Regions from separate parts of the Nocardia sp. NPDC052254 genome, predicted to be linked through region 4. Evidence: riboswitches for the same ligand, from Rfam matches in the RefSeq annotation. Region 4 holds a riboswitch; each other region holds the start of a gene.
The links. Region 4 has a riboswitch for cobalamin ahead of cobN (cobaltochelatase subunit CobN). Riboswitches for the same ligand answer to the same signal wherever they lie in the genome.
Positions count from the first base shown of each region.

Region 1 (7,884 bases), on a different contig from region 4:
CCAGAGCGCGCTGCAGCGCGATGGTGCGCCGCACATAGGCGGCGTCCCGTTCGCCCCGGGACTCCTCGATATCGCGGCGGATGGTATCCAGTTCGGCACCGAGGGCCTCGATGTCGGCCGCGGTGAGATGGGCGTAGGCGTCGATATCGGTGATGGCCATGGGACCTCCTACAAATCGAGGGTGCATTCACCGGACACGCTGCTGATGCATGTCTGGATCCGTTCTCCTTCGCGGCGCTCCGCGCCGGTGCGCAGGTCGCGCACGTATCCCCCCGCGAGCGGGACGACACATGTCTGGCATATCCCCATCCGGCAGCCGAAGGGCATGGTTATTCCGAGTTCTTCGCCGGCTTCCAGAAGTGTTGTCGCACCGTCGATCTCGGCCTCCCTGCCCGAGACGGCGAAACGGACCTTTCCGCCCTCGGCCCCGTGGTCGGTGCGCGAAATGGTGAACCGCTCGGTGTGCAGGCGCTCGCGCAGGCCACCCGCCTCGTAGTGGGATTCCATCGCGTCGAGCAGGCTGGGCGGCCCACAGGCCCAGCATTCGCGTTCGCGCCAGTCGGGCACCCACTCGTCCAGGCGCGCGACGTCGAAATGTCCCATCTCACGGGTGAATTGGATGGTCAGGTCGTAGTGATCGGCGTCGGCTGCGCGGGCTTGCATCTCATCGACGAAGATGACGTCGTCGCGAGTCGGCGCGGCGTGCACATGGCAGATGTCGGGTGCGTCACCGCGCGCCTCCAGCGCCCGCAACATCGCGATGACCGGCGTGATCCCACTGCCCGCGGTGACGAACAGGATCCTGCCCGGCACCGGCTCCGGCAGATGGAAATCGCCCTTCGGCGCCGCCAGCCGGATGATGGTGTCGGGCTGGACGCCGTCGACCAGGTGGGTCGACAGGAAACCGTCCGGATTGGCCTTGACCGTGATCGAGATGGTCGTGTCCGACGAGGACCCGATCGAGGTGAGCGAGTAGGAGCGCCAGTGCCACCGGCCCCCGATCCGCAACCCGATACCGACGTACTGCCCCGGTTCGTACGTCGCCGGAAAACCCCACCCGGGACGAATCGTCACGGTGGCCGAGTCGGCGGTCTCCTTGACGACGTCGACGACCTTCCCCCGGAGTTCGCGAGCGGTCCACAGCGGGTTGATCAAGCGGAGATAGTCATCCGGAAGCAGCGGTGTGGTGGCGCGCGCCACCAGCCCTCGCACGACATTGACCTGAGGCTTTCTCGCATTGACACCGGCAGCGGGACGCTTACTCCACTTCAACAGATCCATCGCAGTCCCTCACTTCTGCGCACGACCGTACACTGACATTGCAGTTCCACCTCGCGGAGCATCGACCGCCCCGCCTCGGATCGCCATCGTCTTCAGACCGCCTTCCCAGCTACTGCGACGCCAACACCCAGATGGATGACACCCTCGGTTCCGCATATACCCACTGGACGGCAATCGACACAATTCAGTGCACATCTGTTCACAGAATTCTCCGAACGGCGTGCGGCACTCCACGTCGGAGGCACATCCACCGCGGTGGGGCCCAGCGATCACACCGACCAGCCGACCGTTCCCGAGCCGAGACGAGAGTCCTTGTGGCGGCGGGTTGTTCACGCCTCGACGAGCACCAGCCCGAGTGACCGCTCGAGGCCCGCGGCCCCCTGCTCGGTCAGGTGAACCAGGCGCGGGCCGACGCCCCAGCGCACCCACTCCAGGTCGAACAGCCGGGCGGTCAGAGCCGCACCGAGACCGCCGGCCAGGTGGTGGCGGTGCTCGCTCCAGTCGACGCAGTAGCGGATCGCGGGCCGGCGCGGCGGCAAGCGATCGGTGTCGATGCCGAGTTCGCGCAGCTGCCCGCGGCCGGAGTCGGTGAGTTCGTAGCGAAAATCGTGACCGTAGGACGACGGGCGGTCGCGCACCGCTTCACCAGGGCGGTGGATGCCGTCGTGCCCGGTGAGCACACCACGGTCGAGCAACGCCTGGAGCAGGGCGACGCCGAGCTGTCCGGCCAGGTGGTCGTAGCAGGTGCGGGAGCGGTACAGAGCGTTGGTGCGGTTGCTTTCCTTCAGGGAGGTGATGGGCAATGCCGGCGCTACGATGGCCAGCGCCTCGAGGGCCCCGCCGATGTCGGGACCCGCGAGCCGGTAGTAGCGATGCCGCCCCTGCCGCGCGACCGTGACGAACCCGCCCGCCACCAGCTTGGCCAGGTGCACGCTCGCCGTCGCCGCGCTGACCCCGGCCTCGGCCGCCAGCGCACTCGCGGGCAGGGCGCGGCCGTCGGCCAGGCATTTGAGCATGACGGCCCGCGAAGGATCGGCGATCAGCGCGGCGGCGCGGGCGATGTCGGTCTGATGCTTGAGCGGGTGCGGATCCGGCATGACCACAGCGTAGAACGGCGACACTTTGATGGCTGACGAAGTGTCCGGGGTCGATGATTTTTTCCATGACCCCCACGGACCTCGCCGCCCGACCCGGGCGCGCCGCCGAAAGACTCCGGCCGGCCACACCTTCCGGCACGGATCACCCACGACTCGCAGTGGCCCCGCTGGTCGCGCTCAGCCTCGGCTACTTCCTGGTGATGCTCGACGTGACGGTGGTCAATGTCGCCCTCCCGGATATCCGCCTTTCTCTCGGCGCCCGAGCCGCCGCCCTGCAGTGGATCGTCGACGGCTACAGCACCGTCTTCGCGGCGCTGCTCCTGCTCGGCGGCGGCCTCGCCGATCGGTTCGGGCACCGCCGGATCTTTCTCACCGGCCTCGGGGTCTTCACCACCGCGTCGGTGGTCTGCGGCCTCGCCACCTCCGTCGGCCTGCTGGTGGCGGGGCGGCTCGCGCAGGGTGTGGGCGCCGCGCTACTCGTACCCGCGTCACTCGCACTTCTGCAGGCCACCTACCCCGATCGCACGGTGCGGGCCCGGGCGGTCGCCCTCTGGGGCGCGGTCGCCTCCGTCGCGTTCGGCGCCGGTCCGGTCGTCGGCGGAATTCTGGTCTCCGCGTTCGACTGGCGCTTCGTGTTCTGGCTGAATCTGCCCGTCGGCGCCCTCGCCATTTTCCTCACCCGGCGTCACCTGCGCGCCCGCTCCCGCACGGCAGGAGCTCGCCGGATGGACCCGCTGGGGCAGATACTCGGCGTCGTCGGGCTCGTCGCCTCGGCCTTCGGCCTCAACGAGGCGAGCACACGCGGCTGGACGGCCGCGCCGGTCCTGGCCGCCTTCGGCCTCGGCGCCGCCGCGCTGATCGCCTTCGCCCTGGTCGAGCGCGCCCTGGAGCAGCGGGCGGACGGCCGTGCGCCGCTGCTCCCCCCGTCGCTGTTCGGCTCCCGAGCATTCACCGGCACCGCCGTGATCGGGCTGCTGATCAGTCTCGGCTATTACGGCATGCTCTTCCTGAGCACTCTGTACTTCCAGCAGGAGCGCGGTCTGGGCGCCCTGGCCACCGGCTTCGCCCTGCTGCCATCGGTGTGCATGGGGTTGATCGCCGCCCCGCTGTTCAGCCGGATCGTCGCCCGCACCGGCCCGTACGTCCCGATGGCCGCGGGTCTGGCGCTGGGCACCGCCGGCTTCCTCGGCTGGCTGGTCGCCGGACCGCACACTCCCTACTGGGCGCTGTTGTTCGCCCTGATCGCCACGGGTCTCGGCCAGACCACGACCGCCCTGGCCGCCACCGCGGCGATCATCGACGCGGCTCCGGCGTCGGGGGCGGGCATCGCGGCCGCCGTCTTCAACGTCTCCCGCCAGGTCGGGAGCACCGTCGGCGTCGCGCTGTTCGGCACACTCGCCGCCGCCGGCGACTTCATCCCCGGTCTACGGCTCTCGGCGGCCCTTGCCGCAGCGGCCTTCGCCATCGGCACCCTGCTCGCCCTGTCCGCCTCGCGGCAACGGTGGGGCACGCCCGGCCGCCGGTGACCGCTCGCCCACATTTCCCCAATCTGACTCTCCGACAAGGGATCTCACTCATGAACAGCCCGATCACCGACAACGTCCTGCATTACACCGCCTTCGCGACCAGCCCCCACGGCGGCAACCCCGCCGGCGTCGTACTCGACGCCGCCGGACTCGACGACACCACGATGCTCGGCATCGCCGCCGCACTCGGTTACTCGGAATCCGCCTTTCTCACCCCGGGTCCCGACCCGGACGACCTCCGGTCCTGCACCCTCCGGTTCTTCAGCCCCGAGGCGGAAGTGGACTTCTGCGGCCACGCCACCGTGGCCGCCGCCATCGCGCTCGGCGAAAAGCTCGGCGCCGGGAACTTCGACCTGCACACCCGGGCGGGCCGGGTGCCGGTCACCGTCCACGAGGAAGCCGGAATACCGAAGGCCACGCTCACCAGCGTGCCGCCGCGGGTGTACGAGGCGGACCCGGCGGATGTCGCGGAAGCCCTGGCGGCACTCGGCTGGGCGAAGCGGGAGTTGGATGCCGCGCTGCCCCCGAAGATCGCCTACGCGGGGGTGCGCCACCTCGTGCTGGCGGCGGCCACACGACAGCGACTGGCCGACCTGGACTACGACTTCGACCGCCTGCTCGCCCTGATGCGCCGGCTCGATCTGACCACGGTGCAGCTGGTCTGGCGTCAATCCGCGACGGTCTTCCACGTCCGCGACCCATTCCCTGTCGGCGGCGTCGTCGAAGACGCCGCCACGGGCGCCGCCGCTGCCGCCTTCGGCGCATATGCCCGCCGGCTCGGTCTGGTCCCGCCCGACGCCCGGTTGACCCTCCACCAGGGCCACGACATGGGGCGGCCCTCACTGCTGGAAGTCACGCTCGATCCGGGCCAGGAGCGGATCCGGGTGTCGGGCACCGCAGTCCGGCTCGACCCACCTCTGCGCTGATCCGGCGACGGTGGCCAGCACGCCATCCGTCCGAAAAGTCCATTTATCCCACCGGTAGCATCTGGGCAGCGATCGTCGAGGGAACACCGGTGTGAATCCGGGGCTGACGCGCAACGGTAACGGCTCGATTCGGGCCGGAGCCCGGCTACTCGGTGATCGTGGTACCGCTTTTCACGGCTCCGCGGCCGGGCCCTGATCAAGGAGTTCACGCCTCATGCGTTCGGTGATCCGGCACCTCGGTGCCCTGTTCGCGCTGCTTGTCACGGTGAGCCTCGCCGGGTGCGCCGGCCGCGGCGACACCGCCGGCCCACCCGCCGAGTCCCGGGCCGGTTTCCCCCTGACGATCCAGAATTGCGGGCGGGCGGTCACCGTCGAGGCGCCGCCGCGGCGGGCGGTTTCGCTCAATCAGGGATCGACGGAGATTCTGCTGTCACTGGGCCTGGCCGATCGGATGGCCGGCACCGCCACCTGGACCGACCCGGTGCGCGCGGATCTGGCCGACGCCAATGCGAAGGTGCCGCGACTGGCCGAGAATCAGCCGTCGCTCGAGGCCGTGCTCGGCGCCGAGCCCGATTTCGTCGCCGCGTCCTTCGGCGGCACTCTGGGCACCGGCGGCGTGGCCGACCGCGACCGGTTCGATCAGCTCGGGGTGCCGAACTATCTGTCACCGACCGACTGCGAAGGCCGGACCTCGAGTGTGAACGCCGACGGCGGCCGCACCGAACCGCTGCGCATCGACTCGGTCTACACCGAAATCCGTCAGCTGGCCGCGATCTTCGATGTGAGCGATCGCGGCGAGACGCTGATCGCGTCCTTGCAGCGCCGCCTCGACGCGGCCACCGCGGCCACGAAGAACTCGGGTGTGCGCCTCGCATTCTGGTTCTCCGACATCCGCACGCCGTATATGGCCGGATGCTGTGGTTCCTCCGGAATCATCGCGGACGCGACCGGTACGAGCAACGTCTTCGCCGACACCACCGACGAATGGCCACAGGTCGGCTGGGAAAGCGTCGCCGACCGTGATCCGGACGCCCTGGTGCTCGCCGACCTGAGCCGGCGCACGATCGACGGTGACGGCCTCGACAGCAAAATCGCCTTCCTGCAGTCACATCCGGTCACCCAGCGGATGGCTGCCGTGCGGGAGAAACGGTTCGTCGTGGTCAACGGCGCCGATCTGAATCCATCGCTGCGCACCGTGGACGGGGTGGAGAAGGTGGCGGCGGCGCTGGCGCAGTGGGGACCGGTCCGCTGACCGCGACCATCGCCCGGCGCAGGGTGCCGGTGGTCGCGGTCCTGCTGGCGACCGGGCTCGCGGTGCTGGTGGTCTCGATCGCGATCACGCTGACCATCGGCCCGGCCGATCTGTCGGTGAGCGAGGTCTATTCGGTCGTGGGCGAACACCTCGGATTCGACGCGGCGCACGTCAGCCGGATCAAAGAGGGCATCGTATGGGAGCTGCGACTGCCCCGCACGCTGCTCGCGGCGATCTGCGGCGCCGGGCTGGCGCTGTGTGGTGCGATCATGCAGTCGGTGCTGCGCAATCCGCTGGCCGATCCGTTCGTACTCGGCATCTCCTCCGGCGCGTCGACCGGCGCGGTAGCGGTGGCGGTACTCGGTCTCGGCGGCGGGGCGATTTCGCTGACCGCCGGCGCGTTCGGCGGGGCGATCGCCGCGTTCGCGCTGGTGCTGATCCTCGCCGCCGCCGTCGGTGGCGGGACGGCCCGCATCATTCTGGCCGGTGTCGCGGCGACGCAGCTGTTCTCGGCGCTCACCTCGTTCATCGTGGTGTCCAGCGCCGATGCCGAACAGACCCGGGGCGTGTTGTTCTGGCTGCTCGGTTCGCTGTCCGGTGCGGACTGGAACGACGTCGCCGTGTGCGGGGCGATCACGGGTGCCGGACTCGTGATCTGCCTGAGCTGCGCCCCGGCGCTGGACGCGTTCACCTTCGGTGAGTCCGCGGCGGCGGCATTGGGTATTCCGGTGCGGACGACGCGGGCGCTGTTGCTCGCGGTCACCGCGTTGATCACCGCCGCCCTGGTGAGCGCGGCCGGTGCGATCGGATTCGTCGGATTGGTGCTGCCGCACGCGGCACGCCTGGTCGTCGGGCCGCGGCACCGCCGATTGCTGCCGGTGACCGTGCTGGCCGGCGCGATCTTCACGGTCTGGGTCGATGTGGCCGCGCGAACCGTCTTCGCGCCCACCGAAGTTCCCGTCGGGGTCGCGACCGCGCTGATCGGCGTTCCGGCGTTCATCGCACTGCTGCTACGGAATCGAGCGATGGCATGACATTGCGCGCGGAGCATCTGCGTTGGACGCGGGGCGGGAACCTGGTACTCGACGATGTCACCATCGAGCCCGCCGTCGGCGAGACCATCGGCGTGCTCGGGCCGAACGGTTCGGGCAAATCCTCGCTGCTGCGCCTGCTCAGCGGTATCGGCCGCCCCGACGGCGGGCGGGTACTCCTCGACGGCGCCGATATCAGCGGCTGGCGCCGCAACCGGATCGCGCGCCGGGTCGCGGTCGTCGAACAGCACGCCGACACCGAGATCGACATCACCGTCGAAGACGTGGTGTCACTCGGGCGTATCCCCCATCGCGGGGTGTTCGGCGGCGATGCCGGCAGTGATGCCGAGGCGGTACGAAAGGCGTTGGCGCACACCGCGATGGCCGACAAGGCACAGAACCGCTGGCACACGCTGTCCGGTGGCGAACGCCAGCGCACGCATATCGCGCGGGCGCTGGCCCAGCAACCGCGTGAGCTACTGCTGGACGAACCGACGAACCACCTCGACATCCGCCATCAGCTCGATCTCCTCACCCTGGTGACCGCGCTCCCGGTGACCTGCTACATCGCGCTGCACGACCTCAACCTGGCCGCGATGTTCTGCGACCGGGTACTGATCCTGGACCGTGGCCGCATCGTCGGCTTCGGCGCGCCCGCCGAGGTGATCACCACCGACATGGTCAGCCGGGTGTATCAGGTGCGCGCCCAGATCGGCACCGACCCCGATCGGGGATATCCCGTGGTGTCGTTCCGTCCCGATCTGCCTGATC
Region 1 covers NZ_JBFAUW010000021.1:69,222-77,105, reverse strand. Annotated here, with positions in the region: gene AB0L57_RS30830 (acyl-CoA desaturase) at 1-160, opposite strand, end outside; gene AB0L57_RS30825 (ferredoxin reductase) at 169-1,281, opposite strand; gene AB0L57_RS30820 (helix-turn-helix transcriptional regulator) at 1,611-2,378, opposite strand; gene AB0L57_RS30815 (MFS transporter) at 2,444-3,904, shown strand; gene AB0L57_RS30810 (PhzF family phenazine biosynthesis isomerase) at 3,955-4,830, shown strand; cobalamin riboswitch at 4,869-4,995, shown strand; gene AB0L57_RS30805 (ABC transporter substrate-binding protein) at 5,045-6,082, shown strand; gene AB0L57_RS30800 (iron chelate uptake ABC transporter family permease subunit) at 6,112-7,116, shown strand; gene AB0L57_RS30795 (ATP-binding cassette domain-containing protein) at 7,113-7,884, shown strand, end outside.
Region 1: another riboswitch for cobalamin. It lies ahead of AB0L57_RS30805 (ABC transporter substrate-binding protein); the one in region 4 lies ahead of cobN (cobaltochelatase subunit CobN).

Region 2 (7,884 bases), on a different contig from region 4:
CACGATCGGATGCCGCTGATGATGCCGCGCGCGCAGTGGGACGCGTGGCTCGATCCCGACCATCCGGCACCGGCCGATCTATTGGAAACCCCAGGGGCGCAGCTGGTTTCGTCGATCGTCGCGCGACCGGTCGCACCTCTGGTGAATTCGGTGCGCAACAACGGGCCGCGGTTGCTGGACCCGGCGCCCGGCGCGAGTGGCGAGGAGGCCGGGCAGATCAGCCTGATCTGAACCCCGGCCCCCGGCGCGCTGCGGTGTGGCTAGTCGCATTTCACGGTCGGTGCCGCGATGTTGAGCCCGCATTTCAGCAGGTGCGCGCTCATGTTGATGATGTCGGTGGCGGTGGCTCCGCCCAACTTCTCGGCCCTTTCGGCCCGTGGATCCTTCTCTGTCCGCGGCTCCTTCTCCGGCTTGCCCGGCTGCTCGGCTTCGCCACCACCCAGCGGAAAGTTCGGATTGCGGGCGGGAACCGCTGGGCGGGGTGCCGCATTCGCCGGTGCGGTGGTGAGCAGACCGGCTCCCAGCGGGAGAAGTGCGGCGCCGGTGGCCGCGACGATCAGGCTGCGCACGCGCGGACGGTGGGTCATTTCGCATCACATCCTCGGTTCGAAACGAATCGGGGGTAGAACGAACTGCCCGACAAGTAACGCACAGCCGGCGGTGTGGTTCGTGTGATTCCTGTGAATCGCACCCGTGGTTCTGCGTGTCCGGCCGGAGTGTCGCTATCCGTCCTTCTCGGGTGCCACTGCCTCCGGATGTACATCCGTGGCCAGCATCGCCGGGCGCGCGGCCTCGTAATCGTCGACGAAGCGATGGAACAGGATCGCGAACTGCTCGCGGTCGGCGTCGTTCCAGTCGGTCAGGATGCGCCCGATCATCTCGTTGCGCAGGGCGCGCAGGTGCACGGCCATCTCCCGGCCGGCTTCGGTGACGATCAGCACACTGGCGCGGCCGTCGTCGGGGTCGGCCTCGCGACGGAGCAGGCCCCGTTTGACCAGCCCGGCCACCTGCCTGCTGATGGTGGAGGCATCGGAGTACATGGCCTCGGCCAGGGTGCCCGACCGCATCGGCCCATCGCTGAGCAGCCGGAAGATGATGCGATACGCGGAGGTGTCGACCTCGCCATGAGAAGCGGCCGCGACCTGGGCATTCGTTCGCTCTCGGATGCGCCCGAGGCGAATCAGCTGCTGGCCGATCGTGTCGGTCACCTGTTCGCCGTCCATCTCCGCGGCCTCCTGCTGTGCGTCCCCGCCGTGTCACCGGCGGCGACCAACTACTTGCGGCAATCAACTATTTGTATACACAAAGCGGTTGTGATGTGGCGATGTTTCGGACCGCGCCGGCGCCGGCTGCCGGGGGCACCGACGGGTCAGGGGCCCGCGACGGGAGCGGTGACGGCGGTGGTGAGACGGATCAGATCGGCCGGTGCCAGCTCGATCTCGAGCCCGCGACGACCGGCGCTGCACAGCACGCGATCCCAATTCGAGGCGGAATCGTCGATCACCGTCGGTAGTGCACGCCGCTGACCCAATGGTGACACTCCGCCCAGGACATAGCCGGTGATGCGTTGTGCCTTGACCTTGTCGGCCATCGCCGCCCTGGGCGCGCCCAGCGCCGCGGCGGCCGCTTTCAACGACAGCGATCGCGGCACCGGTACCACCGCCACGGCCGCGGCTCCGGTGGACAGTTCGATGACGAGCGTCTTGAAGATCTGCTCGGCGCTGACACCCACCCGCTCCGACAACGCCGCGACCGCCTCGTCGCCGTAGTTGTCGCTGCGCGGATCGTGCGGATACGAATGCACCACATGGGGGACCCGGGCACGGATCAGCGCTCCGATCGCGGGTGTGGATGCGGCCATGCCGGCCACCGTACCGATGTCCGTTTCCACCCGGCAAACGGGATTTCTGCCTGTCGGCGGGGTCGGCCGGGAACACAGCGGGCGCTTGCCATGTTGAACTGTTCCGCCAGCACGGAGCGGTTGTCAGCACAACCGCACGCGACCCAGACAGCTCGAAGGAGAAGCCGGTGACCGTCCTCGTCGACGAACGCCCGGTAACGATCGGCGACTCGCACGCGTACTCGCTGATCGACATCGTGACCCCGGACACCGGGTTCGGCCGGCATCCCGCGCGCGCGGTAGATTCAACTGCTACGGCGACCGAAGGGACTTCCGTGACGAGCGACGACGAACTGGCGGCCGATCGCCCCCGCGGTGAGAGCGCGGGCGGTTCCCGGCCGGAAGACATCGAGATCCCCGACGACCCGGTGGAAGACGAGGCGACCGCCTCGTCCGATGCCGCCGTAGAGGTCGGGGAATCCACCGTGCGCAGCACTGCCGACGACACCGAACTCGCCCGGCGCTTCGAGCGCGACGCACTTCCGCTGCTGGATCAGCTCTACGGCGCGGCCCTGCGGATGACCCGTAATCCGGCCGATGCCGAGGATCTGGTGCAGGAGACCTTCGCCAAGGCGTACCAGGGCTTCCGGTCGTTCCGGGAGGGCACCAACCTACGCGCCTGGCTGTATCGAATCCTCACCAACACCTACATCAACTCCTACCGCAAGAAGCAGCGCCAGCCCGCGCAGTATCCGACCGACGAGATCACCGACTGGCAGCTCGCCGCCACGGCCGAGCACACGTCCACCGGTCTGCGATCCGCGGAGATGGAGGCGCTCGAGGCCCTGCCCGACGACGACATCAAGGCTGCCCTGCAGTCGCTGCCCGAGGAATTCCGCATGGCGGTGTACTACGCCGACGTGGAGGGCTTCCCCTACAAGGAGATCGCCGACATCATGGGGACTCCGATCGGCACCGTCATGTCCCGGCTGCATCGCGGACGTAAGCAGCTCAAGGGGCTGCTGGCCGATGTCGCACACGAGCGGGGGTTCGACCGGAACCGACCGGGCAACGGCGCGCGTCAGGAGGTAACCCAGTGAGCAACAGTGGGCACGAGCACGACGATCGGGGCGCTGGGGACGGAATGGAGCTGGACTGTTCGGCGGTGCTCACCGACGTGTGGCTCATGCTCGACGGCGAATGCGACGATGCCACCCGGGCGCGTCTGCAGCACCACATGGACCATTGCTCTCCATGTATCGAGGCCTACGGCCTGGAGGAGAAGCTCAAGCGGCTGCTCAGCCGCAAATGCGGTGGTGACCGGGCTCCCGAATCACTGCGTGAGCGGCTCACCCTTGAGATCCGGCAGGCGGTCACGATCACCGAGACCCGGGTCGAACCGGAGCGCTGAGCACACACTCATGAAAGCCGAATGCGGCATGCCATCCATCGATGACATGCCGCATTCGGCGTTTATCGCACGGCGCGACGGCTCAGGAGTTCGGCCGCTTGCCGTGGTTGGCCGCATTCTTGCGGCGGCTGCGCTTCTTACGCCCACGCTTACCCATCGGTATCTCCCTTCTGGCCCCTGGACGGGGATCAACCCGCCTCAGGTGCGAGTTCCGGGAGAAAAGGTTACATGCGGCCGGGCCGGACGCCGCAATCGGCCGTCTCGCCAGGTACCGCTCGTCAAGGATCGGATCGCGCCGCGGCGGGCGTGACCGGAGCCGCGGACGGCCCGGCGGAAGTGCGGTTTTCGAACGAGTCCACCCCGGTGGATTGACCTCGGCATTCGCGTTCTCTTATGGTGATACGAGCGATGAGTAGAGGAACCCGGTGAGATTCCGGGACGGTCGCGCCGCCGTGTGGAGTTTGTCGGAACTTCGAGTCGGACCCTTGATCGTCGCCGGTAGTAGTGCCCGGGGACGCGATATCCCCGTCAGGTGAGGAGAAGTTCATGGCCACGTCGTATGCACCTCAGGCCGGTATCCGGCCGGTGTCGCTGTCCATCCCGACCACGGCGTTGTGGCTGGCGGGAACGACCATCCTCGCGCTGCTGGCGTACTACTTCATCGGTGTGGATCAGGGCGCGGTGTCGATCTTCGGCAGCGATATGCATGTCCACGAATTCGTGCACGACGCACGTCATTTCCTCGGTTTCCCCTGCCACTGAGCACGCGGGTTTCACCGCCGGACGGCGAACCATCCGTCGGAGCTTGCCGGAGCTTCCTGGGATATTCGGTATTCGTCTGTGCCGGAAAACATTCAGTCATCGACACCGCGACCGGTGTGATCGCGGCATCCTCGGATGCCGCCGCAACGCCGCACAGTGGTCGATGAGGTGAGCTCGGCGCGCGGCTGTCGCCGTGCCGAGCCGACCGCCTCGACAGGCGGTCCGCAGCACCTCGCGTTGTCGTTCGTCTCATGACCGCGCCCGCATGAGCGGGACGGTCCCCTCGTCGTGCCGGCATCTGGAGAAGTCATGCCCTGCACGTCGCGATCGCCGCCGACGGTATCCACGGCGACCACGAGAGTCGCTGTCCACCAGGCCATTCCGATCGATCACCAAGGAAATCCCATGAAGACCAGGACCTCACTCGTTCTCGGCTCCGCGCTGACCATCGCGGCACTGACCGTCGCCGGTGGTACCGCGAATGCCGATGCCCCGGCGGCCCCGCAGGAACGGCCCGGCTCGACCGTGAGCACCGATGTGCTGCCCGGGATCCACTACACGGCCAATGTGGTCGACCACTCGGTGGTGCTGCGGACCGACGGCGGCCGGCTCAACGTGCGCGGCAACCAATTCGAAATCCTCGACGACAACGGCAATCTCGTCGCCGGCCTGCCGCTGACCTACAAGCACGATCAGCGGGACTGGCCGATCGCGGCGCAGGTCGACGGCCGGACCGCGGTGCTGACGCCCAGCACGAATCCGGCCGAGGCGGTCGCCTCGACGACACCGGATCTGACTCCGATCGATGATCAGGCCGACTTCAACGACGCCCTCGGTGTGGCGGCCAACCAGATCGGTCTCGCGACCGGTCTGGGTGTGCTCGTCGGAACCGCCATCGGCCTGGTCGGTGGTTGTGTGGCCGGTGCGCTGGTCGGCACCGCGCTGATGCCCCCGATCTTCTTCGCCGGTGCACCGGGCGGCTGCCTCGCGGGCGGCTCCGCCGGTGCCGCGCTCGGCGCCGCGGCGGGGACCATCATCCTGGGGGTTCCGGTCGCGGTGATCAGCGGGATCCAGTTCTTCGACACACTGAACAAGCCGAAGAACTAGCCCGTCACACCTCGGGTTCCTGCAGCCGGCGGAAGCCGTGGTCGTGGAAGACCAGCGGCCGCCCGCCCGCGCGAGTGGCTGTTCGATGGATGCCGAGGATGACCACCAGATGGTCACCGGCGTCCACGATGCTGTGCACCGAGCCCTCGACCCAGCAGGTTGCGCTGTCGATGAAGACGGCGTCCCGATCGCCGCGATGTACTCGCAGGTCCCGGAAGCGTTCGCCGCCGGGACCTGCGAGTGCCCGGGCCGCGGCGTGCTGGTCCGCGCCGAGCAGGCTCAGGCCCAGGCGCTCGGCGGTGGACAACTGCGGCCACGTCGTCGACGTGCGCTGCACGCAGAACAGCATCAGCGGCGGGTCCAGGGACACCGGCACCATGGTGCTGACCGCGAAACCGCAGGGCGCGTCGTCGATGTCGGCACATACCGCGACGACCCCGGCGGGGAAGGTCGCGAACATGTGCCGCAGCGCCAGTCCGTCGGTGCGTTCCTCGAGTAATTCGAGCATGGTCGTGCCTCGCCGGATCAGCCGCGAGCGGAAACGAGCGCCGCGCGGGCCAGTGTCGCCTCCGCCATCTTCACGTGTGCGGCGTCGACCAGTACGCCCTCGACGCCGACGGCGCCGCGTCCCCGCGCCTCGGCCGCGCGGTAGGCGGCGAGATTACGCTCGGCCAGCGCGATGTCGTCCGCGGTGGGCGCGTAGATCCGATTGGCGACGGGCACCTGATCGGGGTGGATCGCCCACTTTCCGGTATAGCCGAGCAGCGCCGACCGCCCGGCATCACGTTCGTAGCCGGTGAGGTTGCGATAGTCGGGATAGGGGGAGTCCAGGGCGTCGATCCCCGCGATCCGGGCGGCCACCAGCACCTTGTTCCGCGCGTAGTGCCAGAAGTCGCCCGGATAGTCACCCAGGGGCTCGAAATTGGTGTCCACCCGCGCACCCTGGGACAGCGAGAAGTCGCCGACACCGAAGATCAGCGCGTCGACCCGATCGCTCGCGACGGCGATGGCCTCGGCGTTCGCCAGCCCCTCGACCTCTTCGATCAGGACCTCCAGCCGGATGCGCCGGGACAGGCCGAGTTTGGTCTCCAGCTGGGTCAGCAGCATGTCCACCCACCAGACGTCGCGCGCCGTGCGCGCCTTCGGGACGACGATGGTCTCGAGCTTGTTCCCGGCCCTGGTGACGACCTCGATGATGTCGTCGTGACACCAGGGGGTGTCCAGCCCGTTGATCCGGATGGCGGGAACGGTTGTGCCCCAGTCGAGTTCGGTCAGCGCACGAATCGCCTTGCTACGGCCCTCGATCTTGTGCGCGGCGGGAACGGCGTCCTCGAGATCCAGGAAGACGAGATCCGCGCCGCACGACAGCGCCTTGTCGAACATGTGGTCGTTGACGGCGGGCAGTGCCAGCTCCGAGCGGCGCAACAGGTCGGTCATGGTCGAAATCCTTTGTGCTGTAATGGAAACAGTCTGTACCGGTGCAAGCGGTCAGAGCACGCCTTGCGCGCGCAGGGCGGACAGTTCGGTGTCGTCGAGTCCGAGCAGGTCCCGGTAGACCTCGGTGTTGTGGGCGCCGAGGCGAGGGCCGAGATGGGTGATGCTGCCGGGGGTCGCCGAGAACCGGGGTACCGGCGCCTGCACGGTCATGGTTCCCAATTCCTCGTCGGGTGTCCGGACGAAGACCTCGCGGTGGCGCAGTTGCTCGTCGCGTACCAGGTCGGCGGTGTCGTAAACCGGTGCGGCAGCGACCTGCTCGGCCTCGAAGACGGCCATCGCCTCGTCGAGGGTGTGTACCCGGACCCAGTCGGCGACCACCGCGTCGACCTCACTCGCCCGTTTCAGCCGGCGTTGCGGATCGGCGAAATCGGCGTCGGTGACCAGATCCGCACGACCGATCGCGCGAAATACCCGCAGCGCCAAGGCAGGTGAACTGCCCGACATGGCCAGCCATTTCCCGTCGGAGGTCCGGTAGGTGTTGCGTGGCGCCGAGATGTCCCAGCGGTTACCGCCTCGCTGAGCGACGATGCCCAGCTGGTCGTAGCCCAGCAGGTTCTGCTCCAGCAACCGGGCCAGCGGATCGATGAGGTTGATGTCGATGAGCTGCCCGGGCCCGCCGTGGACATCGCGGTGGTAGAGCGCCATCATCACCGCGTAGGCGGCATTGAGCGAGGCGATGCCGTCGGCGAGCATGAACGGTGGCAGGGTCGGCGGACCGCTCGATTCGCCGGTGGCATGGGCGAATCCGCTCATCGCCTCGCCGAGGGTGCCGAAGCCGGGGCGATCGCTCTTGGGGCCGTCGAGTCCGAAACCGGTGATGTGCAACATGACGACGCGGTCGTTCACCGCGCGCAGGCTCTCGTAGTCCAGGCCCCAGGCGCGCAAGGTGTGCGGACGGGTATTGGCCACGACCACATCCACCTGCTCCACCAGGCGTCGCAACAACTTCTGCCCCGGTTCGCGTCGCAGATCCAAGGTGACGCAGCGTTTGTTCCGGGCGATCGACTTCCACATCAAGCCGACGCCGTCGCGCTGATTGCCCCAGCCGCGCAACGGATCACCCGTCCCGGGCTGCTCCACCTTGATCACCTCGGCGCCGAACTCGCCCAGATAGGTGGCCGCCAGCGGAGCCGCGGCCAGGGTGGCGAAATCGAGTACCCGTATTCCGTGCAGCGGTTGTGTCGCCGGGTTCATCTACGCACTCGTCCCGAGGGGCACCACGGTGCGGCGCTGCGGGCGGGCCAGACCCAGGTGGTCACGCAGAGTC
Region 2 covers NZ_JBFAUW010000007.1:170,289-178,172, forward strand. Annotated here, with positions in the region: gene AB0L57_RS19575 (SOS response-associated peptidase) at 1-231, shown strand, start outside; gene AB0L57_RS19580 (hypothetical protein) at 261-587, opposite strand; gene AB0L57_RS19585 (MarR family transcriptional regulator) at 723-1,223, opposite strand; gene AB0L57_RS19590 (aminoacyl-tRNA deacylase) at 1,370-1,870, opposite strand; gene AB0L57_RS19595 (sigma-70 family RNA polymerase sigma factor) at 2,326-2,940, shown strand; gene rsrA (mycothiol system anti-sigma-R factor) at 2,985-3,251, shown strand; adenosylcobalamin (AdoCbl) riboswitch at 3,641-3,789, shown strand; gene AB0L57_RS19605 (CbtB-domain containing protein) at 3,798-4,013, shown strand; gene AB0L57_RS19610 (hypothetical protein) at 4,419-5,120, shown strand; gene AB0L57_RS19615 (flavin reductase family protein) at 5,125-5,628, opposite strand; gene AB0L57_RS19620 (CoA ester lyase) at 5,646-6,557, opposite strand; gene AB0L57_RS19625 (CoA transferase) at 6,609-7,811, opposite strand; gene AB0L57_RS19630 (LLM class flavin-dependent oxidoreductase) at 7,812-7,884, opposite strand, start outside.
Region 2: another riboswitch for cobalamin. It lies ahead of AB0L57_RS19605 (CbtB-domain containing protein); the one in region 4 lies ahead of cobN (cobaltochelatase subunit CobN).

Region 3 (7,884 bases), on a different contig from region 4:
GCCGCTCAGCGAGTACGTGGGTGTGCCGCAACGTTCGGTCGTCGCCTGACGGTGTCAGGGCCGGCAGACCCGGAAGACACCGTCTGACAGCCCGGCGCGACCCTCCCGACGGCCCGCACTCACCGGTGCGGGCCGTCCTCCTCGTCGGTGCGCATCCCGTCACCGATTCCCCGAATCAATGAGGTAGACCACTCCATGTTCTCGAAAGTCCTGGTGGCCAACCGCGGCGAGATCGCCATCCGCGCGTTCCGCGCCGCCTACGAGCTCGGCGCGAATACCGTTGCGGTTTTCCCATACGAAGACCGGAATTCACCACATCGGCTCAAAGCTGACGAGTCCTACCAGATCGGTGAGGTCGGGCATCCGGTACGCGCGTATCTGTCCGTCGGGGAAATCATCGCTGCCGCACGGCAAGCCGGGGCCGACGCGGTCTATCCGGGTTACGGATTCCTGTCCGAGAATCCGGATCTTGCCGCTGCCTGCACCGCGGCGGACATCACCTTCATCGGGCCCTCGGCGCAAGTGCTGGAGCTGACCGGCAACAAGGCGCGCGCGATCGCGGCCGCCAAGGCTGCCGGCCTGCCGGTGCTGAAGTCCAGCCGGCCGTCGGCCGTCGTGGACGAACTGCTGTCCGCCGCGGAGACGATGGACTTCCCGGTGTTCGTCAAAGCCGTAGCGGGCGGCGGTGGCCGGGGGATGCGGCGGGTCGCGGACCGGGCGCAGCTGCGTGAGGCCATCGAGGCCGCCTCCCGCGAGGCCGAATCGGCCTTCGGCGACCCCACTGTCTTCCTGGAGCAGGCGGTGATCAACCCCCGCCACATCGAGGTGCAGATCCTCGCTGACCAGCAGGGTAACGTCATCCACCTCTTCGAGCGCGACTGCTCGCTGCAGCGCCGGCACCAGAAGGTGATCGAACTCGCGCCCGCGCCCAATCTGGAACCGGAACTGCGGGAACGGATTTGCGCCGACGCGGTCGCCTTCGCCCGGCAGATCGGCTACAGCTGTGCGGGAACCGTGGAGTTCCTCCTCGACGAACGCGGCAACCACGTCTTCATCGAGATGAATCCGCGTATCCAGGTGGAGCACACGGTGACCGAGGAGATCACCGATGTCGACCTGGTCCAGGCGCAGCTGCGGATCGCCTCGGGGCAGACGCTGGCCGATCTCGGCCTGACCCAGGACTCGATCACCATCCGCGGCGCGGCCCTGCAGTGCCGCATCACCACCGAGGATCCGGCCGACGGGTTCCGGCCCGACACCGGCCGCATCACCGGCTATCGGTCGCCCGGCGGCGCGGGCGTGCGTCTCGACGGCGGAGCGAACGTCGGCGCCGAGGTGGGCGCCTACTTCGACTCCATGCTGGTGAAACTCACGTGCCGCGGCCGTGACTTCCCGGCCGCCATCGCCCGTGCCCGGCGCGCGGTCACCGAGTTCCGCATCCGGGGCCTGGCGACCAATATTCCCTTCCTGCAGGCGGTTCTGGACGATCCCGCCTTCCGGTCCGGCCGGATCACGACCTCTTTCATCGACGAACGCCCCGAACTGCTCACCCGGCACGCCTCCGCCGACCGGGCCTCCAAGATCCTCGACTACCTCGCCGACGTCACCGTCAACACACCGCACGGCGCGCGCCCGACGGCGGTGTATCCGCACGACAAGCTGCCCGATATCGACCTGTCGGCCCCGCCGCCGCCGGGAACCCGTCAACTGCTGCGGGAACGCGGGCCGGAGGGATTCGCGCGCTGGCTGCGCGAGCGCAAGGAACTCGCGGTCACCGAGACCACCTTCCGCGACGCGCATCAGTCGCTGCTGGCGACGCGGGTGCGCACCAGCGGTCTGCTCACGGTCGCCGGGCATGTGGCACGGATGACCCCCGAGCTGTTGTCCGTCGAATGCTGGGGCGGCGCGACCTACGATGTGGCGCTGCGGTTCCTCTACGAGGATCCGTGGGAACGACTGGCGGCGCTGCGGGAGGCGATCCCCAACATCAACCTGCAGATGCTGCTGCGCGGGCGCAACACCGTCGGCTACACGCCCTACCCCGAAAAGGTCACGCGCGCCTTCGTTTCCGAGGCCGCGGCCACCGGCATCGACATCTTCCGGATCTTCGACGCGCTCAACAACGTCGACCAGATGCGCCCGGCCATCGACGCCGTACGCGAGACCGGAACGACGCTGGCGGAAGTCGCGGTGTCCTATACCGGCGATCTGTCGGACCCGGGCGAGGATCTCTACACCCTCGACTACTACCTGAAGCTCGCCGAACAGATCGTCGAGGCCGGGGCCCATGTACTCGCGATCAAGGACATGGCCGGGCTGTTGCGACCTCCCGCCGCGCACACCCTGGTGAGCGCGCTGCGCCGCGAGTTCGACCTCCCGGTGCACGTGCACACCCACGACACACCCGGCGGACAGCTGGCCACCTACCTGGCCGCGTGGCAGGCCGGCGCCGACGCGGTGGACGGCGCGAGTGCTCCCATGGCGGGCACGACGAGCCAGCCCGCACTCTCGGCGATCGTTGCCGCCGCGGCACATTCGCCGCACGACACCGGGCTGAACCTGCAGAATGTCTGCGACCTCGAGCCGTACTGGGAGGCGCTGCGCAAGGTCTACGCCCCGTTCGATGTTGCCGCGTCGGGCCTGACCTCTCCGACCGGCCGGGTCTACCACCACGAGATTCCGGGTGGTCAGCTGTCGAATCTGCGCCAGCAGGCCATCGCGTTGGGACTGGGCGACCGGTTCGAGGATGTGGAGGCGAACTACGCCGCCGCGGATCGGCTGCTGGGCCGCCTGGTCAAGGTGACACCATCGTCCAAGGTCGTCGGTGATCTCGCGCTCGCGCTCGTCGGCAAGGGCGTGGAGGTCGACGAATTCGCCGAGGACCCGGCACGTTTCGATGTTCCCGATTCCGTGGTGGGCTTCCTGCGTGGCGAATTGGGTACTCCGGCCGGCGGGTGGCCGGAGCCCTTCCGGACGCGGGCCCTGACCGGACGTGGCCCGGCCCGGCCGGAGGTCGCGCTCACCGCCGACGACGAGCGAGAATTGAACAGCTCGTCCACCGAGCGGCGAGCCGCGCTCAACCGGCTGCTGTTTCCCGGACCGGCCGCCGAATTCCGCACCCACCGTGAGAAATACGGCGACATCTCGGCCCTGTCGGCGAATCAGTTCTTCTACGGTCTGCGCCACGACGAGGAGCATCGGGTACAGCTCGAGCCGGGCGTGGTCTTGCTGATCCGCCTCGAAGCCATCTCCGAACCGGACGAGAAAGGCATCCGTACGGTTCTGTGCCTGCTCAATGGCCAGCTGCGGCAGGTCGCGGTCCGGGACCGGTCGATCGCGGACCAGATCCCGCTGGCGGAGAAGGCCGACCTCGGCAACACCGGGCACATCGCCGCCCCGTTCTCGGGCGTGGTGACCGTGGCGGCCGCGGTGGGTGACCGGGTCGAAGCGGGCGATACCGTGGCGACCATCGAGGCGATGAAGATGGAGGCCGCGATCACCGCTCAGCGCGCCGGTGTCGTCGACCGCATCGCCATCGGTTCCATCCAGCAGGTCGATGGCGGGGATCTCCTGATGACCCTGTCCTGACCCCGTGGTGCTCGCCGGCCCGCGCCGCCGGGTCTGCGAGCACCACGCTGCCAGGGGGATCCGCATCCGAATCCGTGGGTTCGCGGGTGTCCACCTGATGAGATGTGCCTGCCGCCTATCGGGACGACAGTCCGATTCGCTATATTTGCTTCCGCAGCTGGTTCGCCGGAGGTGGAGTCGAGGAGCCCCTGATCCATCCGACGGCGTCGAAGCCCGGTCTCGCGTTCGCGCGGACACCGGGTGAGAGGGAACTCGGTGGAACTCCGGGACTGTCCCGCAGCGGTGAGTGGGAACGACAGCCGTCATTCGCACTGGGCACACGTACTGATGCCTGGGAAGCGACGGCCGGTAGGTCCAGCCCCGGCACGAACAGCCGGGGTCGCCCCTCTCGGGTGGCGCCCACGAGTCCGAAGACCTGCCCGTTGTGCCGGATACGCCGTATCCGGCGGTCGTCGCCTCGTGGATCGGGCGCTACGCCGAGTGGACCCGGGCACGGGATGATGCTTCTTGGGCTCCCTCAGCGTGTGCTCCGGATGGGCGGCGGTCATCGGCTGCTGACCATGGAGCTCATCGATGTCGAACCCTGAAAACACGTTCACCGCCACTGTGCTGGGTCTGCCGCGGATCGGCCCGAATCGCGAACTGAAGCGCGCGATCGAGTCGTACTGGGCAGGCCGCATCGAGGCCGCGCAATTGCACGAAGTGGCCCAGGAGCTGCGTGTCGATCAGCTCACCGCGGTCCGCGACGCCGGCCTGGATTCCATTCCGGTGGGAACGTTCTCGTACTACGACCACGTGCTCGACACCGCCGTGCTGCTGGGCGCGCTGCCCGAACGAGTGCAGGGCGTCGCCGATGAGCTCGATCGCTATTTCGCGGCCGCGCGTGGCACCGCGGACGTCGCACCGCTCGAGATGACCAAGTGGTTCGATACCAACTACCACTACCTCGTACCGGAGATCTCGGCCGCGACCGAGTTCTCGCTGCATCCCGACAAGCCCCTCGCGGAGTTGAAAGAGGCGCTCGCACTGGGGGTTCCGGCCCGGCCGGTGGTTGTCGGTCCGATCACCTTCTTGAAACTGGCCAAGTCCGTGGACGGCAGCGAACTGCTCGAGCGGCTGCCCGATCTGCTTCCGCTCTACGAACAGCTGCTCGCCCTGTTCGCCGAGGCCGGTGCGCGATGGGTGCAGCTCGACGAACCGTCGCTGGTCACCGATCTCACCGAGGCCGAGCTGGCAGTGGTGCACACCGCTTACAAGCGGTTGGCCGAGTCGGCCGCGCGGCCATCGATTCTGGTGGCCTCCTACTTCGGCCGCCTGGGCGCGGCGCTGCCCGTGCTCGCCGACTCCGGTGTCGAGGGCATCGCTGTCGACCTGGTCGCCGGTGGCGACGCCGACGTGGCAGCCGCGGGGGAGCTGCGTGACACAGTGGTCGTCGCGGGCATCGTGAACGGTTACAACGTCTGGCGCATCGACCCGGACGCGGCGCTGCCCAGGCTGCGGGAACTGCGCGCTGCCGGGGCCACGGTGGCGGTGTCGAGCTCCTGCTCGCTGTTGCATTCGCCCTACAGCCTCGAGCCCGAAACCGGACTGGAGCCGCGTCTGCGCAGTTGGCTCGCCTTCGGCACGGAGAAGATCGCCGAGGTCCGGCTGCTGGCCTCCGCCCTGTACGACGGTGCGGACACGGTCGCCGAGCAGTTGGAGATCGCGCGCACCGCCGTCGCGGACCGCCGCGCCGATCCGCGCCTGCGCATCGAGTCGGTGCGCGATCGCTCGGCCGCCCTGGACTCCGATGCGGCACAGCGAACCTCGGCCGACGAGCGGCGGGTGCTTCAACAGCGACGACTGAAGTTGCCGCTGCTGCCCACCACCACGATCGGGTCGTTTCCGCAGACCGGCCGCATCCGGATCGCCCGCGCCGAGCTCACCCGCGGCCGGATCGACCGCGCCGAGTACGACAGCCGCATGCGCGCCGAGATCGCCGAAGTCATTGCGCTGCAAGAGGAGATCGGCTTGGACGTGCTGGTGCACGGTGAGCCGGAACGCAACGACATGGTCCAGTACTTCGCCGAGCAGCTGGGTGGATTCGCCGCGACCGCGAACGGCTGGGTGCAGTCCTACGGCACTCGCTGTGTGCGCCCGCCGATCCTGTTCGGCGACGTCACGCGACCGGCGGCCATGACGGTCGAGTGGAGCACGTACGCGCAGTCCCTGACCAGCAAGCCGGTCAAGGGGATGCTGACCGGTCCGGTGACGATCCTGGCATGGTCCTACATCCGTGACGATCAGCCGCTGGCCGACACCGCGCGTCAGATCGCGCTGGCCATCCGGGACGAGACGGTGGATCTGGAGGCGGCCGGGATCGGCGTCATCCAGGTGGACGAGCCCGCGCTGCGGGAATTGTTGCCGCTGCGTCGCGCCGATCAGGCCGCGTATCTCGAGTGGGCGGTCGGCGCGTTCCGGCTGTCGACAGCCGGTGTCGCCGACGAGACGCAGATCCACACTCACCTGTGCTATTCGGAATTCGGCGAGATCATCGGCGCCATCGCGGGATTGGACGCCGATGTCACCTCGATCGAGGCGGCACGCTCGCATATGGAGGTGCTCGACGACCTGAATGCCGCGGGCTTCGACCTGGGTGTGGGACCGGGCGTCTACGACATCCACTCGCCCCGGGTGCCCGGTCCGGAGGAGGTCCGGAGCTCGCTGGAGCTGGCGTTGAAGGCCGTTCCGGCCGAACGGCTCTGGGTGAATCCGGACTGTGGTCTCAAGACCCGCGGCACCGAGGAGGTCGCCGAGTCGCTGCGCAACCTGGTGGCAGCGGCTGCCGCACTGCGCTGACGAACGGTGCCGGGACCGCGATGGCGGGCCCGGCACCCCCGGCCGTCATTCCTAGTCCCGAGGTGAACATGTACTCCAATCCGATGCCGGAACATTCCGCGCCCGGTCCCGCTGTCCGGCCCACTCCGGTGTCCGGCGCCAGGTCGGTGGTTCAAAGCCTGCACGCTCATTCCGCCGCGATGCGGGTGCCGTTCTCCGTGGAGTTCAATCCGCCCCGCGACGCCGCCGGTGAGGCGCGGCTGTGGCGCGCGGTGCGTCAGTTCGAACGCATGCATCCGGCATTCGTGTCGATGACCTACGGCGCGGGCGGGTCGACCAAGGATCGCACCGCGCGCCTGACCGGGGATCTGGCCCAGCAGACCACCTTGCTGCCGGTGGCGCATCTGACGGCGGTCGGCCACAGCATCGCCGAACTGCGGGCGCTGGTGGGTGCTTACGCCGACTGCGGGATACGCAACATGCTCGTCCTGCGGGGCGACCCGCCGGGGGATCCCCTCGGTGAATGGCGCAGGCACCCCGCGGGGGTGCAGTACGCCGACGAGCTCGTGCGGATCGTGCGCGATCTCGGCGATTTCAACGTGGGAGTGGCGTCGTTTCCGCAGGGCCATCACCGGTCCCCGGATCTGGCCACCGACACTGCGCACCTGGCGGCCAAATTACGTGCCGGAGCGGACTATTCGATCACCCAGATGTTCTTCGACGTGGAACATTATCTGCGCCTGCGTGATCGCGTGCTCGAACACGACCCGGTCGAGGGGGCGAAGCCGATCATTCCCGAGCTGATGCCGATCACGTCGTTGCGCACCGTCCGGCGGGCGGTCGAATTGTCCGGCCGCGAGCTGCCGGCGACGGTCCACGAACGTCTGCGCCGGGCGGCCGGTGACGGACCGGAGGAGAATCGGGCCGCGGTGCGCGCGGTCGGCATCGACATCGCCACCGAGATGGCACAGCGGCTGATCGACGAGGGTGCGCCGTGCCTGCACTTCGTCACCCTCAACTTCGCGAAGGCCACGACAGAGGTGCTGACGAATCTGGGCTACGGCGTGCGCGCCGCCCCATTGAGCGCCTGACGGCACGGCACATGTCCGGCCGCACGGCCGGAGCCACGGTGATCGGGACCGGACGCCGGTCGCCTCTCGATCAGGAGGCGACCGGCATCGGGCAGGGCGCGGATGTCACGGTCGAGGTGCCGCCGAAGACGGCAGTTCCGGCGTTCCAATGATTCACAGGGCGAGCATGGCCGCGGCGACCCGGTCGGCGGCGGCGGGACGTAGCGCGGTTCCCATGTCGTCGAGGACGAGCAGTCGCGCTCGGGAGATTTCGGTGGCGAGGACCTCGCCGTTGCCGACCGGGAAGAACGGGTCCGCGCGACCGTGCACCACGAGCGTGGGCAGGTCGAGTTCGCCGAGCCGCTCCCGCCAGCGCGGGGCGCAATCGATCCGGGAGAACACCATCCCG
Region 3 covers NZ_JBFAUW010000001.1:844,216-852,099, reverse strand. Annotated here, with positions in the region: gene AB0L57_RS03955 (bifunctional 2-methylcitrate synthase/citrate synthase) at 1-49, shown strand, start outside; gene AB0L57_RS03950 (pyruvate carboxylase) at 196-3,588, shown strand; cobalamin riboswitch at 3,793-4,026, shown strand; gene metE (5-methyltetrahydropteroyltriglutamate--homocysteine S-methyltransferase) at 4,162-6,426, shown strand; gene AB0L57_RS03940 (methylenetetrahydrofolate reductase) at 6,495-7,496, shown strand; gene AB0L57_RS03935 (alpha/beta hydrolase) at 7,650-7,884, opposite strand, start outside.
Region 3: another riboswitch for cobalamin. It lies ahead of metE (5-methyltetrahydropteroyltriglutamate--homocysteine S-methyltransferase); the one in region 4 lies ahead of cobN (cobaltochelatase subunit CobN).

Region 4 (7,884 bases):
GGAAGACGAACCATCCCACCAGCATAGGTTTGGTATTTAAATACCGCCACAGCTAGAGTCGGTATAGAAATACCGAAACGGAGGTTCCATGGTCGAATTGAAGACCCCAGACGAGATCGAACACATGCGCACAGCGGGGCAGTTCGTCGCCCAGGTACTCGCGGAACTGCGCGAACAGGCCGCGATCGGAGTGAATCTGCTCGATCTCGAACAGCATGTGCGCGAACGCATTCACGAGCGAGGTGCGGTGTCGTGCTACTGGGACTACTCCCCCTCCTTCGGGCGCGGCCCGTTCCGCAACACCGTCTGCCTGTCGGTCAACGACGCGGTGCTGCACGGACTCCCGCACGACTACTCGCTGCGCGACGGTGACGTACTGACCATGGATCTCGCGGTCGAGGTCGACGGCTGGGTCGCCGATGCCGCGGTCACCACCATCGTCGGCACCCCCGATCCCGAGGATCAGCGCCTGGTCACCGCCACCGAGGAGGCCCTGGCCGCGGCGGTGGCCGCCGCCCGCCCGGGTGGGCGGCTCGGCGATGTCTCCGCGGCCGTCGCGGCCGTGGCACGCCGCCACGGTTACCCGGTCAACACCGAATTCGGCGGTCACGGACTGGGCCGGACCATGCACGAGGATCCGCACATTCCCAACGACGGCCGAGCCGGGCGCGGGATGCGGCTGGTCCCCGGACTGACCATCGCGATCGAGCCGTGGTTCGCCCGCACCACCGACCGCATCATCGTCGATCCGGACGGCTGGACGATCCGTTCCGCGGACGGCTCCCGCACCGCCCATTCCGAACACACCGTCGCCGTCACCGAGCACGGCCCCGAAATCCTCACCCACGCCGTCTGATTCGACGGCATCTCACCGATACCGGCTAGGCTGCCTCGCTGTGGACAATCCCTTCGGCCCGGCCGGTACCGCGAACTATGTGCTTCTGACGACGTTCCGTGCGAACGGCACCGCCGTCGCGACCCCGGTATGGGCGGCACTCGACGATGCCCGGCTCTACGTCTGGACCGAAACCAACAGCTGGAAGGTCAAGCGCCTGCGCCGCAATGCCGAGGTGACGCTGCAGCCGTGCAATTACTCCGGCACACCGCACGGCGAGGTCGTCCGCGGCACCGGCACCGTCCTCGACGAGGCGGGCAGTGACCGGGTGCGCTCGCTCATCAAACGTAAATACTCGCTGATGGGGTGGCTGGTCGTGACCGGAAGTGTGCTGCGGCGCGGGCGCAAGGGCACGATCGGGATCGAGATCACCGCCGCGGGCTGATCGCCGGCGCCGCCTACCGCGCCACGATCGCCAATCCGACCGACCCGTCGCGGCCGCGGATCAGCCGGTGCCCGCGGATGAAGACCGTGCCGATCACTCCGTACTTGTGCGCGATGAGATCGCGGACCCGGTCGGTGCCGTCGGCATCGAGGATGCGCGCGGTCCCGGGGCTCACCTGCGAATCCTTGGGGCGGCCGCGCGAATCACAGGGCTGCACCGTCACCTCCGGGTTTCGGTGCAGCCGCTTGACCTTCCAGGTCTTCGGATTGGTCCACACCACCAGGTCGTCGCCGTCGGGGGCCACCCAGACCGGCGTCGCGACCGGCGTGCCGTCCTTCTTGTAGGTGGTGAGGAGCACGTACTTCTGGTGTGCGAGCTCGTTCCAGTTCATGCATTCGACAGTACGAGCCGCAATGGTCGCCGACATCGGTCCGCGGACGCATTCCCCGATCCGCACCTCGACGTAACGGCCCGGCCTATTCGAGCTCGCCCTCGGTCTCCAGGTAGATCTGACGCAACCGATCCAGCGTCTCCGGCTGCGGCGCTTCCCACAGCTTGCGTTCGGCGGCCTCGAGCAGCCGTTCGGCGATGCCGTGCAGCGCCCACGGATTCGACTCGGTCATGAACTTGCGGTTGACCTCATCGAAAACGTAGCTCTCCGAGAGCTTCTCGTACATCCAGTCGGCGACCACATTGGTGGTGGCGTCGTATCCGAACAGATAGTCCACCGTCGCGGCCATCTCGAACGCACCCTTGTATCCGTGCCGGCGCATCGCCTCGAGCCAGCGCGGATTGACCACTCGCGAGCGGAACACCCGGGTGGTCTCCTCCGACAGCGTCCGGGTCCGGACCGAGTCCGGGCGGGTGCTGTCGCCGATGTAGGCCTCCGGGTTCCTGCCGGTCAGCGCCCGGACCGCGGCGACCATGCCGCCGTGGTACTGGAAGTAGTCGTCGGAATCGGCGATGTCGTGCTCGCGGGTGTCGGTGTTCTTGGCCGCGACGGCGATGCGGCGGTATGCGGCGCGCATATCGTCGGCCGCGGGGGCGCCGTCGAGATCCCGGCCGTAGGCGTAGCCACCCCAGGTGGTGTAGACCTGCGCGAGGTCGTCGTCGGTGCGCCAGCTCTTGGAATCGATCAATTGCAGCAGGCCGGCGCCGTAGGTGCCGGGCTTGGAACCGAAGATCCGGGTGGTCGCGCGCCGGTGGTCACCGTGCTCGCCGAGATCCGCATCGGTGTGCGCGCGAACGTAATTCGACTCCGCCGGCTCGTCCAGACCCGCCACCAACCGCACCGCGTCGTCGAGTAGCGCCAGGACGTGCGGGAAGGCGTCGCGGAAGAAGCCGGAGATCCGGACCGTGACGTCGATGCGCGGCCGGCCCAGCTCCGCCTGCTCGATCACTTCGAGCCGGGTCACCCGACGGCTCGCCTCGTCCCACACCGGCCGCACCCCGAGCAGGGCGAAAACCTCGGCGATATCGTCACCGGCGGTCCGCATGGCGGAGGTGCCCCACACCGACAGGCCCACCGAACGCGGGTATTCGCCGTGATCGGCCAGATAGCGCTCGAGCAGCGAATCCGCCATGGCCTGACCGGTTTCCCAGGCCAGCCGCGACGGCACCGCCTTCGGATCCACCGAATAGAAGTTGCGGCCGGTGGGCAGGACATTGATCAGCCCGCGCAGCGGTGAACCGCTCGGACCGGCCGGAATGAAGCCGCCGTCGAGAGCGTGCAGGATGCGGCCGATCTCGACGCCGGTCTGCCGCAGCCGGGGCACGACTTCGGTGGCGGCGAAACGCAGGACCTCGACCAGTGTTTGCGGGTTCGCGACCTCCGGTTCGTGCCGGGCCACGAGTTCGTCGGCGACCCGCGCGGACCAGTCCGCGGCCTGCAACTCACCGAGCAGGCGACGGGCCCGCTGTTCGACGGCGTCGACCCGTTCGCGAACCTCCGCACCGGACTCGTCGAGTCCCAGGGCCTCGCGGAGGCCGGGCACCGCGAACTCACCGCCCCAGAGCTGACGCGCGCGCAACATGGCCAGCACCAGGTCCAGTTCGCCCTCACCGACCGGCGCCTGCCCCAGGATGTGCAGGCCGTCGCGGATCTGGACGTCCTTGATCTCGCACAGCCAGCCGTCGACGTGCAGCAGCATGTCGTCGAAGGATTCCTCGTCGGGCCGTTCGTCCAGGCCCAGATCGTGGTCCATCTTCGCGGCCCGCATGAGGGTCCAGATCTGCTGGCGGATGGCCGGCAGTTTGGCCGGGTCCAGCGTCGAGATGTTGGCGTGCTCATCGAGCAGTTGCTCCAGGCGCGCGATATCGCCGTAGGTCTCCGCGCGGGCCATCGGCGGGATCAGATGATCGACCAGGGTGGCGTGGGCGCGGCGCTTGGCCTGCGTACCCTCGCCGGGATCGTTGACCAGGAACGGGTAGATCAGCGGCAGATCGCCGAGCGCGGCATCGGTCCCGCATGCCGCCGACATGCCGAGGGTCTTACCGGGCAGCCACTCCAGATTGCCGTGCTTGCCCAGATGCACCATGGCGTCGGCACCGAAGCCACCGCCCTCGGCCGGCGCCGACAGCCATCGATAGACCGCCAGATAGTGGTGGCTCGGCGGCAGATCCGGATCGTGGTAGATCGCGACCGGGTTCTCGCCGAATCCGCGCGGCGGCTGTACCAGCAGCACGATATTGCCGAAACGCAGTGCGGCGATGACGATCTCGCCGTCGGGATCGACGGAGCGATCGACGAACAACTCACCCGGCGGCGGTCCCCACGCCTCGATCACCGCGGTGCGCAACTGCTCGGGAAGGGTCGCGAACCAGGACGCGTACTGCCGGGCGCCGATCCGGATCGGATTACCTTCCAGCTGTTCGGCACTGAGCCAGTCCTGATCCTGGCCGCCGGCCGCGATCAGCGCGTGGATGAGTGCGTCGCCATCGCGTTCGAGCAGCCCCGGCACCTGACCCGGATCGCCGAGATCGTAACCGGCCGAACTCATCTCGGTGAGCAATCGGATCGCGCTCGCGGGCGTGTCCAGGCCCACGGCATTGCCGATGCGGGCATGTTTGGTCGGGTAGGCGGACAGCATCAGGGCGATCCGGCGCCGTCCGGCGGGCAGATACCGCAGGCGCGCATGGCGGACCGCGATTCCCGCGACCCGCGCCGCGCGCTCCGGATCGGGGACGTAGGCGGACAATCCGTCGGCGTCGAACTCCTTGAACGAGAACGGCACCGTGATGATGCGCCCGTCGAATTCCGGCACCGCGACCTGGGTGGCCACATCCAGCGGCGACAGGCCGTCGTCGTTGTCCTCCCACTGGGCGCGCCCGCTGGTCAGGCACAACCCCTGCAGGATCGGCACATCCAGATCCGCCAGCGCGCCGATATCCCAGGCCTCGTCGTCACCGCCCGCCGAGGCGGTGGCGGGTTTCGTGCCACCGGCCGCCAGCACCGTCACCACCAGGGCGTCGGCCCCACGCAGGGTGTCCATCAGTTCCGGCTCGGCATTGCGCAGCGACGCGCAGTACAGCGGCAGCGGCCGGGCACCCGCCTGTTCCAGCGCCGTGCACAGCGCCTCCACATAGGCGGTGTTCCCGGCCAGATGCTGTGCCCGGTAGTACAGGACGGCCACCGTCGGGACGCGACCCGGAATCCGAGAGTCGTTACCGGTCAACGCCTCTGGCGTCCGCTCGAGCTCACCCCAGGACGGCAGCTGCACCGGCGGCTCGAAGCCGTGACCGGTCAGCAGCACCGTGTCGGACAGGAAGTTGTGCAACTGACGCAGATTGTCCGCGCCACCGGCGGCAAGGTAGTTGTGCGCGTCCGCGGCGACGCCGCCGGGAACGGTGGAGCACTCCATCAACTCGGCATCGGGTGCCATCTCGCCACCGAGTGCGACCAGGGCGATACCACTGGCCCGCAGCGCGTCCAGGCCCTCCTCCCAGGCCCGGCGCCCGCCCAGGATCCGCACCACGATCAGATCGACCCCGGTCAGCAGTTCAGGCAGGTCCTCGACCAGCAGCCGGGCCGGATTGCCCAGCCGGTAGCCGGCGCCGCTGGCCCGCGCGGACAGCAGATCGGTGTCGGAGGTGGACAGCAGCAGGATCACAGTTCTCCTCGGGTGACGCGCCCATCGCGGATTCGGCTGCCCGCCCGGAGGGTCTGACTGTCACAGTGGCGCGACCGCACCGGAATTCCACCGGATTCCTCGTAGAGCGAGCAACCCGGATGCTATCGCGCCGCCGCACCCGGCCCGCTCCGAGCCCTGCTCCGCCCGCACGGTGGCAGATCTCGATGTGGTTTCCGTTGGGACGCAATGCGGTCCACAACGACGCCGATCGCCATATCCGAGACCATGACCCCGGCGTACGCTGTGTGTATGCCAAACTCACCGGGATGGGCCAGGCGGAATCGCTTCGCCGCCTGGTCGGGAATTGTATGCATGATGATTGCTGTGGCATTGCTGGCAATGGCTCTTGCCGCTGCGGCCGGTGGGCGTGGCGGGCTGCTGCTCGTCGCCGCCGGTGCCTGTGCCGTCGTGGCGATCTTCGGATTGCTGGTATTCGAGTCCACCGTGCGCCGTGATCGCGCCGACCGGCATGTGACTCCGCACCTGCTCGACAACACCTACGCCGACGAACGGCTGTGGAAGTTGGTCATGCGCGCACGCGGTGGAAGCGGGCCGGAAGGTCGGTGATCGGAATGTCCGATACACCGAGTTGGGTCCGGCGTAATCGCCGCGTGGCCTGGACCAGCTACTTCTGCGTTCTGATCGGATTCGCGACCCTGGCGATGGGCCTCACCGCCGCCGGTACTGGACACCGGGGCTGGGCGTTGACGGCGGGGATCATCTGCGCGGTGGCGTTCATCGGCGGCATCAGCCTGTTCGGCGCGACAGCCCATCACGACCGGGTCACCCACCACGCCATCCCGAATCTGCTGTCGGATTCCTGGCCCGGCCCCGCCTTCGACTCCAGCGGTCTGCCCCGCGATCCCCGGCCGATGCTGCGACGCGGTCACTGACCGGCGCCCCCTTCCGGCGCCGCGCGAGCCTCGTAGGCTGGAACGATCATGACGCGATCCGCCCCCGACTCCTGCCCCGGCGTGCTCCGCTTGCACCAGGCCGCGGACGGCCCGCTGGCCCGGATCCGGCTGCCCGGCGGCGTGCTGACGCCCGATCAATTGCGGGCGCTGGCGAGCGCGGCGGCCGATCTCGGCGACGGCACCATCGAGCTGACCTCACGCGGCAATGTGCAATTGCGCCAGATGCACGACGCGGCCGCGCTGGCACAGCGGCTCGGCACCGCCGGTCTGCTGCCCTCACCCACACACGAGCGCGTCCGCAACATCGTCGCCTCGCCACTGTCGGGCCGGATCGGCGGCATCGCCGATGTGCGCCCGCTGGCGGCCGAGCTCGACACGGGGCTACGGGCCGCGGCCGAACTCGCCGAACTGCCCGGTCGGGTCCTGTTCACCCTCGACGACGGGCGCGGGGACGTCAGCGGATTCGGCGGCGACATCGGCATCCACGCCACCGGCCCCGGCGAATACGCGCTCGTGCTGGCCGGAGCTGATTCCGGCGCGCGGATCCCCGCCGGACGGGCGGTGTCGACGATCCTCGCGGCGGCGCACAGCTTCCAGCGGCTGCGCGGTGCGCGGTGGCGGCTGCGCGAGATCGCCGACGGGCCCGCGCGGATTCTCGATGACCTACCCCTGCGCCCGGCGGCCGCACCGGTGGAATTCACTGCCCGACAAGACATTCCGATCGGCTGGCTACCGCAGCCCGGCGATCGGATCGCATTGGGCGCGGCCGTCCCGCTCGGCGCCCTGCCGGCCCGGACCGCCGAATTCCTCGCGGCGGTGGAACATCCGATCGTCATCACCCCCTGGCGTAGTCTGCTGCTCGCGGATCTCGACGAATGGACCGCCGAACAGGTGGTACGGGTACTGGCGCCGATGGGCTTGATCTTCGACGCGGCCTCACCGTGGCTGCTGATGTCCGCCTGTGCCGGGCGGCCCGGATGCGCGAAGTCACTCACCGATGTGCGCGCCGATGCCGCCGCGGCCGTCGCGTCCGGACGGGTCGTCCCCGGCGGCGCGCCCGCACCCGACGGCACCGGAATCGACGCCGATCATGTGGTCGCGGCCGGACGTCAGCACTGGTCGGGGTGTGATCGCCGCTGCGGACGCCCGCCCGGCGCGGTCACCGATGTGGTCGCCGAACCCGGCGGTTACCGGATCACCGGCCCCTGAGCGGCCCACCGGCGAGGGCCGCGTTCCCACCGCGGCACCCGATGGCGGCGTCCACGCGACCCTTCATGATTACGCACGCTGCCGCCTGCGGGCCACATTCCCACCGCGGCACCCGATAGCGGCGTCCACGCGGGCCCTCCGTGGTTACGCACGCTGCCGCCTGCGGGCCACATTCCCACCGCTAGGGTGAACCCCATGTCCGACGTGCGTACCAGCTACCTCACCGACGGGGCCGAGATCTATCGGCGGTCGTTCGCGACCATTCGGGCCGAAGCCGATCTGGCCCGGTTTCCGGCGGACGTCGCGCAGGTCGTGGTGCGCATGATCCACGCCTGCGGGCAGGTCGACCTC
Region 4 covers NZ_JBFAUW010000008.1:234,001-241,884, reverse strand. Annotated here, with positions in the region: gene AB0L57_RS21505 (helix-turn-helix transcriptional regulator) at 1-14, opposite strand, end outside; gene map (type I methionyl aminopeptidase) at 89-856, shown strand; gene AB0L57_RS21495 (PPOX class F420-dependent oxidoreductase) at 897-1,280, shown strand; gene AB0L57_RS21490 (PPOX class F420-dependent oxidoreductase) at 1,294-1,671, opposite strand; gene cobN (cobaltochelatase subunit CobN) at 1,757-5,389, opposite strand; cobalamin riboswitch at 5,418-5,542, opposite strand; gene AB0L57_RS21480 (hypothetical protein) at 5,735-5,977, shown strand; gene AB0L57_RS21475 (hypothetical protein) at 5,983-6,303, shown strand; gene cobG (precorrin-3B synthase) at 6,352-7,533, shown strand; gene AB0L57_RS21465 (precorrin-8X methylmutase) at 7,729-7,884, shown strand, end outside.